3 linked regions of the Labrys monachus genome follow. The protein of the gene in region 1 interacts with the protein of each later gene in a pairwise test. Links are inferred from orthologs where the notes say so. Each region holds a gene or a part of one and is shown on either strand. Other genes may lie near its edges. The genes, in order: J3R73_RS28570, J3R73_RS14445 and J3R73_RS02000.

Evidence for each region.
Region 2: the proteins of J3R73_RS28570 (region 1) and J3R73_RS14445 interact in binary tests that used the Escherichia coli proteins (3 or more experiments, as listed by UniProt). The link is inferred for Labrys monachus from one-to-one orthologs.
Region 3: the proteins of J3R73_RS28570 (region 1) and J3R73_RS02000 interact in binary tests that used the Escherichia coli proteins (3 or more experiments, as listed by UniProt). The link is inferred for Labrys monachus from one-to-one orthologs.

Annotation. Positions count from the first base shown.
Region 1 is NZ_JAUSVK010000001.1:6,265,061-6,268,548, forward strand. What follows is about bases 1-3,319. They hold J3R73_RS28570 ([protein-PII] uridylyltransferase), read left to right. Parts: upstream 1-344; coding sequence 345-3,119; downstream 3,120-3,319. Other genes in these bases: mutS (DNA mismatch repair protein MutS), read left to right, coding at 1-242; uppP (undecaprenyl-diphosphatase UppP), read right to left, coding at 3,319-3,319. In the rest of the region: more of uppP, read right to left, coding at 3,320-3,488.
Region 2 is NZ_JAUSVK010000001.1:3,187,407-3,190,473, forward strand. What follows is about bases 121-3,067. They hold J3R73_RS14445 (P-II family nitrogen regulator), read left to right. Parts: upstream 121-1,398; coding sequence 1,399-1,737; downstream 1,738-3,067. Other genes in these bases: J3R73_RS14440 (NAD(P)H-hydrate dehydratase), read right to left, coding at 121-1,106; glnA (type I glutamate--ammonia ligase), read left to right, coding at 1,801-3,067. In the rest of the region: more of J3R73_RS14440, read right to left, coding at 1-120. UniProt on the Escherichia coli protein: P-II indirectly controls the transcription of the glutamine synthetase gene (glnA). P-II prevents NR-II-catalyzed conversion of NR-I to NR-I-phosphate, the transcriptional activator of GlnA. When P-II is uridylylated to P-II-UMP, these events are reversed.
Region 3 is NZ_JAUSVK010000001.1:442,349-445,373, forward strand. What follows is about bases 46-2,901. They hold J3R73_RS02000 (P-II family nitrogen regulator), read left to right. Parts: upstream 46-1,232; coding sequence 1,233-1,571; downstream 1,572-2,901. Other genes in these bases: J3R73_RS01990 (M48 family metalloprotease), read right to left, coding at 46-248; J3R73_RS01995 (thermonuclease family protein), read right to left, coding at 281-910; J3R73_RS02005 (ammonium transporter), read left to right, coding at 1,613-2,901. In the rest of the region: more of J3R73_RS01990, read right to left, coding at 1-45; more of J3R73_RS02005, read left to right, coding at 2,902-2,947. UniProt on the Escherichia coli protein: Involved in the regulation of nitrogen metabolism. Regulates the activity of its targets by protein-protein interaction in response to the nitrogen status of the cell.

The sequences.
Region 1 (3,488 bases):
GGGCGCGCGCCGTGCTGGCGCAGCTCGAAGCGACCGACCGCCAGGCCCCCTCGGCGCGGCTGATCGACGACCTGCCGCTCTTCGCCGCGGCCCCCCGCGCGGCCGCCCCGGCGCCCGCGACCCGGCCGGACGTCGTCGCCGAGGCGCTCGACGCCCTCGATCCCAACGACATGACGCCTCGCCAGGCGCTGGAGGCCTTGTTTTCCTTGAAAGCCAAACGGGATGGCGCCAGAAGAGCGTAGTTCCTGGGACCGCAGGCTTCCAGCCTGCTCTGTTGCGTGTCGCGAAGAGGCAGGCTGGAAGCCTGCGGTCCCAGGGTTGTCACCTTCCCCCAAAGGCCCCCCATGCTCGACAAGCCCGATCGTGAGCTGCATCTCGTCATCGACCGCATGGCGCTCGAGGCGGAGATCGACGCGCTCGCCCTGGAGCACGAGGGCGAGCGCGACGCGCTGCGCCTCGCCGTGGTGGCGCTGCTCAAGACGACGCTGCGCGAGGGGCGCGAGCGCATCAAGGCGTGGTTCCACGAGGACAGGCTCGGCACGGTCTGCGCCCAGCGCCTGTCCTGGCTGGAGGACGAGCTGATCCGCGCGACCTATGCCTATGTCACGCGCTATGTCTACACGACGCATAATCCCACCTCCGGCGAGCGCATGGCGATCATCGCGGTGGGCGGCTACGGCCGGGGCACGCTGGCGCCGGGCTCGGACATCGACCTCCTCTTCCTGCTGCCGGCCAAGCAGACCGCCTGGGGCGAGAGCGTCACCGAGGCGATCCTCTACGTGCTGTGGGACCTCGGCCAGAAGGTCGGCCACGCCACGCGCTCGATCGACGACTGCCTGCGCCTCGCCCGCACCGACATGACCATCCGCACCACGCTGCTGGAGGCGCGCCCGATCCTCGGCGACATGTCGCTGGCCGGGGATCTCGCCGCCCGCTTCGACAAGGAGATCGTGCAGTCGACGGCGGCCGAGTTCGTCGCCGCCAAGCTCGCCGAACGCGACGAGCGCATCGTCAAGACCGGCAATTCGCGCTACCGCGTCGAGCCCAACGTCAAGGAGGGCAAGGGCGGCCTGCGCGACCTCAACACGCTCTACTGGATCGCCAAATATGTCTACCGGGTGCGCGACGCCGCGGCGCTGGTCGATGCCGGCCTGTTCACGCGGCGCGAATACCGGCAATTCGTGCTGGCGGAGGATTTCCTGTGGGCGACGCGCTGCGCCATCCATTTCCTCGCCGGACGGCCCGATGACCGCCTGACCTTCGACCTCCAGCAGGATATCGCCACCTTGCTCGGCTATGCCGACCGCGGCGGCCTGCGCGGCGTCGAGCGCTTCATGAAGCATTATTTCCTCGTCGCCAAGGATGTCGGCGACCTCACGGCGATCGTCTGCGCCGCCCTGGAGGAACGCCAGCAGAAGCCCCGCGCGCGGCTCGACCGCTTCATCGCGCCGTTCCGCCGGGCCCAGCGCCAGGCCTTGACCGGCACCAAGGACTTCGTGATCGACACGGGGCGCCTCAACGTCGCCGACGACAAGGCGTTCGCGCGCGATCCGGTCAACCTGATCCGCCTGTTCCACCTCGCCGATCTCCACAGCCTGGCGCTGCACCCGGTGGCGATGCGCCTCGTCACCCAGTCGCTGAAGCTGATCACCGCGGCGCTGCGCGACAACACCGAGGCCAACCGCCTCTTCCTCGAGATCCTGACCTCGCGCAACGCACCGGAAACCGTGCTCAGGCGCATGAACGAGGCCGGCGTGCTCGGCCGCTTCATCCCCGACTTCGGCAAGGTCGTCGCGATGATGCAGTTCAACATGTATCATCGCTACACGGTCGACGAGCACCTGCTGCGCTCGGTGGGGGAGCTTGCGGACATCGACCGCAATGTCGGCTCCAACGAGCATCCGCTCGTCAACGAGATCATGCCGACGATCCAGAACCGGACGGCGCTCTACGTCGCCACCTTCCTGCACGACATCGCCAAGGGCCGCCCGGAGGACCACTCCATCGCCGGCGCCCGTATCGCCCGCCGCCTCGGGCCGCGCCTCGGCCTGACCCCGGCCGAGACCGACACGGTGTCCTGGCTCGTCGAGCAGCATCTGGTGATGTCGATGACGGCCCAGTCGCGCGACCTGTCGGACCGCAAGACGATCGAGACCTTCGCCGGCACGGTGCAGACGCTGGAGCGGCTGAAGCTCCTCCTCATCCTCACCGTCGCCGACATCCGCGCCGTCGGCCCCGGCGTGTGGAACGGGTGGAAGGGGCAGCTCCTGCGCTCCCTGTTCTGGGAAACCGAACTGGTGCTGGCGGGCGGCCACTCCAACGCCGACCGGCGCGCCAGCGTGCGCCATTCGCAGGAAGAGCTGCGGGCCGCGCTGACCGACTGGAGCCCTGAGGAGATCGAGGCCTATGTCGGCCGCCATTATCCGCCCTATTGGCTGAAGGTCGACCTGCCGACGCGGCTGCGCCATGCCCGCTTCATCCGCTCGGTGACGGCGCGCGGGGAGAGCCTGGGCACGGAGGTCGACACCGATGCCTTCCGCGGCGTGACCGAGCTCACCGTGCTCGCGCCCGACCATCCGCGCCTGTTGTCGGTGATTGCCGGCGCCTGCGCGGCGGCGGGTGCCAACATCGTCGACGCGCAGATCAACACCACCACCGACGGCCTCGCCCTCGACACCATCTTCGTCAGCCGGGAATTCCCTGAAGATGCCGATGAATTGCGGCGGGCCGGCCGCATCGCCCAGGGCATGGAGCAGGCGCTGAGCGGCGCCATCCGCCTGCCGGAGGCGGTCGCCAAGCGCGGCGCCGGCAAGACGCGCCACCGCGCCTTCCAGGTCGCGCCGGACGTGGTGGTCGACAATGAATGGTCGCACCGCCACACCGTCGTCGAGGTCTCCGGCCTCGACCGGCCGGGCCTGCTCTACGACCTCACCACGGCGATCTCGCAGCTCAACCTCAACATCGCCTCCGCCCACATCGCCACCTTCGGCGAGAAGGCGGTCGACGTGTTCTACGTCACCGACCTCACGGGCGCGAAAATCACCTCGCCGGTACGCCAGCACAGCATCCGCGACAATCTCCTGGCGGTGTTCGGCAAGAAGGAAGGCAAGGGGAAATAGCCCCGGGAGCGCGGACAAGATGTCCAAAGGTGATTTTTGGCCGATGACCGTTCAGGATTTGTCATTGCCGGGCCGCAAGCGTCATGCCGCGCGAAGTCTGGATACCCGGGACAAGCCCGGGTATGACAAAAACTGCGCCTTCTCCTCTTAAATCTTGGGGCAAATTGGGTTCGGGCAGGATGCCCGCGCTCCCGGGGCCTCACGCCGCGAAGGAGACCCACAGCACCGCCACGCCGAGCAGGATGCGGTAGATGATGAAGGGCCAGGTGGAGTAGCGCTCGAGGATGCGCATCAGGCCCCACAGGGCAGCGAAGGAGGACAGGCTGCCGACGACGACGCCGACGAGCAGGATGAGCCAGCCTTCGAGGG
Region 2 (3,067 bases), 3.1 Mb from region 1 along the record:
TGCGGCGTCAGCACGACGGGGCCGGCCGCCGCACGCAAGGCGGCGATGAGGCGGAAGCGGTCCGCCGCGAAAGCCGTCAGGGCGCCGGCGTCGAGCAAGACCGCGCGGGAAGCGGCCAGCGCCATCTCGACGCGGGCCCGCGTCTCCTCGCCCGGTTCGAGCGCCGGACCGATCACGACGGCATTGCGACGGCTGTCCTCCAGGATGCGGGAAAATCCCTCCAGGCCGTCGCAGCGGCGCACCATCACCGCATCGAGGGCCGCGGCGTGGACGGCGAGCGCGTCGGACGGGCTGGCGACGGTCACCAGCCCCGCCCCCGCCCGCAGCCCGGCTTTGGCCGCCAGCCGCGCGGCCCCCGTGCCCTCGATGCCGGCCGAAAGCACCACGAGGTGCCCCCGCCCGTATTTCTGCCCCTCGGCGGCGGGATGGGGAAAGCGCGCGAGCCAGAGGTCCGGCTGGTTGGCATGGGTACGCGGCGCGATGGTGCGCAGGACGTCGTCGGGAATGCCGATGTCAGCGAGGCGCAACGCCCCGCAATAGAGCCGGCCGGGCAGCAGGAGATGGCCCGGCTTGCGCCGGAAGAAGGCGACGGTCTCCTGCGCCTTGACGGCGACGCCGCGGACCTGCCCGCCGGCGCCTTCTATGCCCGAGGGAAGATCGACGGCGACGACGCCGAGGCCGGCGGCATTGATGCGCTCGATCAGGCGGGCGAGTCGGCCGTCGACGTCGCGGGAGAGGCCCGCCCCGAGCATCGCGTCGACGAGGAGCCCGCCCTTGGGCAGCGTCGCGGCGAAGGCATCCTCGATCGGCCCGCCCCATTGCTCGGCGGCATAGGCCACCTCCCCGCCGAGAGAGGAGGACGCGGCGGTCATCGCCAGCCGCACGCGATAGCCCCGCTCCCGCAGCACCCGCGCCGCGACGAAACCGGTGCCGCCATTGTTGCCCGTGCCGCACAAGACCAGGATCGGCGTGTTGAAGGGGCGCCGCGCCACGACGTCGGCGACCGCCCGCCCGGCCCGCTCCAGCAGCGCGTCGGCCGTCATGCCCGCGGCGATCGCCAGCCGGTCGGCGTCCGCCATCTCGGATGGACTGAGCAGTTCGTTCAAGATTCTCTCCAACGCCTCTTTTCCGCCGCTGCATGCGCCACCTCGTCGCATCGGGCGGGAAAAGTCCAGGGGAACGCCCTCCTCCGGCAATCTCCTGCCGTCGTGGCGCATATTTTATTGGCTAGTTGCAAATAAATTGGGCAATCTTTCGGTACCATATGCCCAAATTTCAGCACGCATCGCCATAACGCATTGAAAATGCCCAATATTTTTCCTATTGGCGGTTTGGCATGCGAACTGCTACCAGCGACAAGGTTTCTGCGCGAGAATGCGCTGAAATCGAGGAGACCCCATGAAGAAAATCGAAGCCATCATCAAGCCCTTCAAATTGGACGAGGTGAAAGAGGCGCTGCAGGAAGTCGGCCTGCAGGGCATTACGGTGACGGAGGCGAAAGGATTTGGACGGCAGAAAGGCCATACCGAACTCTATCGCGGCGCCGAATATGTTGTTGATTTTCTGCCCAAGGTGAAGATTGAAGTGGTGGTCCCGGATGAACGGGTCGAACGCGCCATCGACGCCATACGCAAGGCCGCCCAGACGGGCCGGATCGGCGACGGCAAGATCTTCGTCCTCAACATCGAGGAAGCCATCCGGATCCGTACCGGCGAGAGCGGCCTCGACGCGATTTGATGCCGGACGGTCCGCCGTCCGTGCCAGAATACTGTGCTAAAACGAAGGAAAGGTTTGCACAACATGAAGACCGCCAGTGACGTCCTGAAGGCGATCAAGGATAATGATGTCAAATATGTCGACTTCCGTTTCACCGACCCGCGCGGCAAGTGGCAGCATGTGACTTTCGACGTCTCGATGGTGGATGAGGAAATCTTCACCGAAGGCACGATGTTCGACGGTTCCTCGATCTCCGGCTGGAAGGCGATCAACGAATCCGACATGTGCCTGATGCCGGACCCGACCACCGCGACGATGGACCCTTTCTTCTCGGCCGCCACGATGTCGATCACCTGCGACGTCATCGAGCCCTCGACGGGCGAAGGCTACAGCCGCGATCCCCGCGGCATCGCCAAGCGCGCCGAGGCCTATCTGAAGTCGACCGGTATCGGCGATGCCGCATTCTTCGGTCCGGAAGCCGAGTTCTTCGTGTTCGACGACGTCCGCTTCAAGGCCGATCCCTACAACACGGGCTTCAAGCTCGATTCGCTCGAACTGCCGAGCAACTTCGACACTGAATATGAAGGCGGCAACCTCGGCCACCGCATCGCCAAGAAGGGCGGCTATTTCCCGGTTCCGCCGATGGATTCGGCGCAGGACATGCGTTCCGAGATGCTGGCTGCCATGCAGCAGATGGGCGTCGTCGTCGAAAAGCACCATCACGAAGTGGCTTCCGCCCAGCATGAACTCGGCATGAAGTTCGGCACGCTCGTGACGATGGCCGACCATCTGCAGATCTACAAATATGCGATCCACAACGTCGCCCACACCTACGGCAAGACGGCGACCTTCATGCCGAAGCCGATCTTCGGCGACAACGGCTCGGGCATGCATGTGCACCAGTCGATCTGGAAGGACGGCAAGCCGGTTTTCGCCGGCAACAAATATGCCGACCTCTCGGAGACCTGCCTTCACTACATCGGCGGCATCATCAAGCATGCCAAGGCCCTGAACGCCTTCACCAACCCGTCGACCAACTCCTACAAGCGTCTGGTCCCGGGCTTCGAGGCGCCCGTCCTGCTCGCCTATTCGGCGCGCAACCGCTCGGCCTCCTGCCGCATCCCCTACACGACCAACCCGAAGGCCAAGCGCGTCGAGGTTCGCTTCCCCGATCCGGCGGCGAACCCCTATCTCGCCTTCGCCGCCCTGTTCATGGCCGGCATGGACGGCATCCTGAACAAGATCGACCCCGGCGCCGCCATGGACAAGGATCTCTACGACCTGCCGCCGCAGGAGCTGAAGCAGATCCCGACCGTCTGCGGTTCGCTGCGTGAGGCGCTCTCCTCGCTCG
Region 3 (3,025 bases), 5.8 Mb from region 1 along the record:
TCGTCGAGATAGCGGTCGAGGCCGGCGTTGCGATAAGCCCCGCCATAGGCGGCCAGCAGCCGGTCGCTTTCGCGGTCGTCCGCCGTGGGCGGCGCGATGACGCGCGGCGCTCCCACCGGCAGGGAGACCGGCGTGGCCTTGACGGACGGAGACGGAAGAGGGTCGTTGTCGCCGACCGAGGCGCAGGACGACAGGCCGAGCCCGACCATCAGCACGCCGAGCCTCAGCCAGACCCCACCTTTCGACATACGGACCCGCATCCTGCTTGCGCCTCGCCCACTCAATCGCTTCCCGGCGCAATGCGTTCGATCGCCGCCGGCTCGGTAATATCGATGCGCGGCCCGTCACGCATGGTGACGACGCCCCGCGCGCGGACGACGCTTCCCGTCAGCGCAGCCTGGCCAAGCCCGGCTGCCTCGAAGCGCGACCATTGCTTGCGGGGCACCGCAAGCGTCACATCCTCGCGCCACACCCTTCCAAAATCGATCCATACCGTCGTCTTGGTCATACCGATATGCTGAATGCGACCTCTCAAAATGGCGAAGCCATCCGCTTGGCGAGCAACAGATTCGGAAGCGTTCGCATCTGCGATTGCATAGCCCGGATCGGCCCAGAGGCCAAGACGGGCTTTTCGTGCATTTTCTTCCGCAGTCATTAATTGTCCGTAACAGGCCTCTTCGCCCGGAATCGGCCGGATGCGGGCCCTTCCCTGCGAGGCCAGGACGAGGGCGAGATCCTCTCCCTCCACATAAAGGCCCGCATGCAGGGCCCCGTGCCGATCGGGCGGGGCGGCCGACAGCAGGATGGCGTCTCGGCCGGCGAGCGCCGGCAGGCGCAGGGACGCCAGATCGAGACCGGCGATCTGGACCACGCGGCCATCGGCGAGCGTGAGGCGATTGTCGTCCCTCATGCCTGAAATCGTCACACTCTCGCCCATCCCCGCCGTAACTGCACAAGGATCCGCCAGAGCCCGGCAACTCGAGAGCGCGAGTGCTGTAACAATGGCCTGGATGCCTATTTTTTTGGCAGAACGAGCGCGCATCGATGATTCCGAAAGTGGCAAACGGCGATTTTTTCCTTGCTCATCATAATCTTAGCCTATGGGCTCGAGATTGGCACGCCCCTTGAAAGGAGAGGAGCAGGCCGCAGGAACGCCCTCTCTCGAGAAGCGCCTGTTGCGGTAAAGCCAGTGTCCGGGGCCGGTTCGTCGGGCCCGATGGGGGAAATACAGCATGAAGATAGTGATGGCCGTCATCAAGCCGTTCAAGCTCGAGGAAGTGCGCGACGCGCTCACCGCCTTGGGCGTGCATGGCCTGACAGTGACCGAGGTGAAGGGTTATGGCCGGCAGAAGGGACATACCGAGATCTATCGCGGCGCCGAATATGCCGTGAGCTTCCTGCCGAAACTGAAGATCGAAGTCGCGGTCGCCAGCGAACTGGTGAGCAAGGTGATCGACGCGATCACCGCCGCCGCCAAGACCGGCCAGATCGGCGACGGAAAGATCTTCGTCACGCCGATCGAGACGGCTGTCCGCATCCGCACCGGCGAGCGCGACGGCGACGCGCTCTGAACAGATTCCAGATAATAATTACGAAACAGGAACTTCGCTCAATGGCCCTTTCCCGTTCCCTCAAATATGCGGTGCCCGCCTTCATCGCTGCTGCATTGCTGGCGATGCCGGCTCTCGCCCAGACAGCGGCCGCGCCGGCTGCGCCGAAGATCGATACTGGCGACACCGCCTGGATGCTGACTTCCACCGCGCTCGTCCTGATGATGACGATTCCCGGCCTCGCGCTCTTCTATGGCGGCATGGTCCGTGGGAAGAACGTCCTGGCGACGCTGGGCCAGAGCTTCGCCTGCACGGCCCTGATCACCGTGCTGTGGATGGTCATCGGCTACAGCCTCGCCTTCACGGACGGCGGTTCGCACCAGGCCTATTTCGGCGGCTTCAGCTACGCCCTGCTGCGCCCGATGGGTGTGAACGTCACCAGCGCGCTGGCGCCGACGATTCCTGAATCGGTCTATATGTGCTTCCAGATGACCTTCGCGATCATCACGCCGGCCCTGATCGCAGGCGCCTTCGCCGATCGCATGAAGTTCTCCGCCTTCCTGTGGTTCATGGGCCTGTGGCTGATCTTCGTCTACTGCCCGATCGCGCATTGGGTCTGGGGCGGCGGCCTGCTCGGCGGCGACGGCGTGCTCGACTATGCCGGCGGCACCGTCGTGCATCTGAACGCCGGTACGGCGGCCCTCGTGAGCTGCCTCGTCATCGGCAAGCGCGTCGGCTACGGCACCGAGAACATGGCGCCGCACAACCTCGTCCTCAGCCTCATCGGCGCTTCGCTGCTGTGGGTGGGCTGGTTCGGCTTCAACGCCGGCTCCGCCGTTACCTCGAACGTCAATGCCGGCATGGCCATGGCCGCGACCCAGATCGCCACCGCCGCCGCGTCGCTCGCCTGGATGTTCATCGAATGGATCGTGGCCAAGAAGCCCTCGATCCTCGGCATGATCTCGGGCGCCGTCGCCGGCCTCGTGGCGATCACGCCGGCTTCCGGCTTCGTCGACCCGACCGGCGCGCTCTGCATCGGCGTCCTGGCCGGCATCGTCTGCTACTTCTCGGCAGTGTGGATGAAGCGCGGCTTCGGCTATGACGACGCGCTCGACGCCTGGGGCGTCCATGGCGTCGGCGGTGCGCTCGGTGCCATCCTGACGGGCGTGTTCGCGTCCAACGCGATCAATTCCGCCGGCAAGGGCTGGCTGATGGACGGCAATTTCGGGCAGATCGGCATCCAGGCGATCGGCGTCGTCTACACCTTCGTCTATTGCGCCATCGTCACCTTCATCATCCTCAAGGCCATCGACTTCACCATCGGCCTGCGGGTGAGCAAGGAAGTGGAAGTCGAAGGTCTCGACATCAACCTTCACGGTGAGACCGTCCACGGCTGAAGGCTGCACGCTTGAAACAACGAGAGGGCGCTTCGGAGCGAAGCGCCCTCTTCTTTTTGGAAATGCCACCGAGGCGGC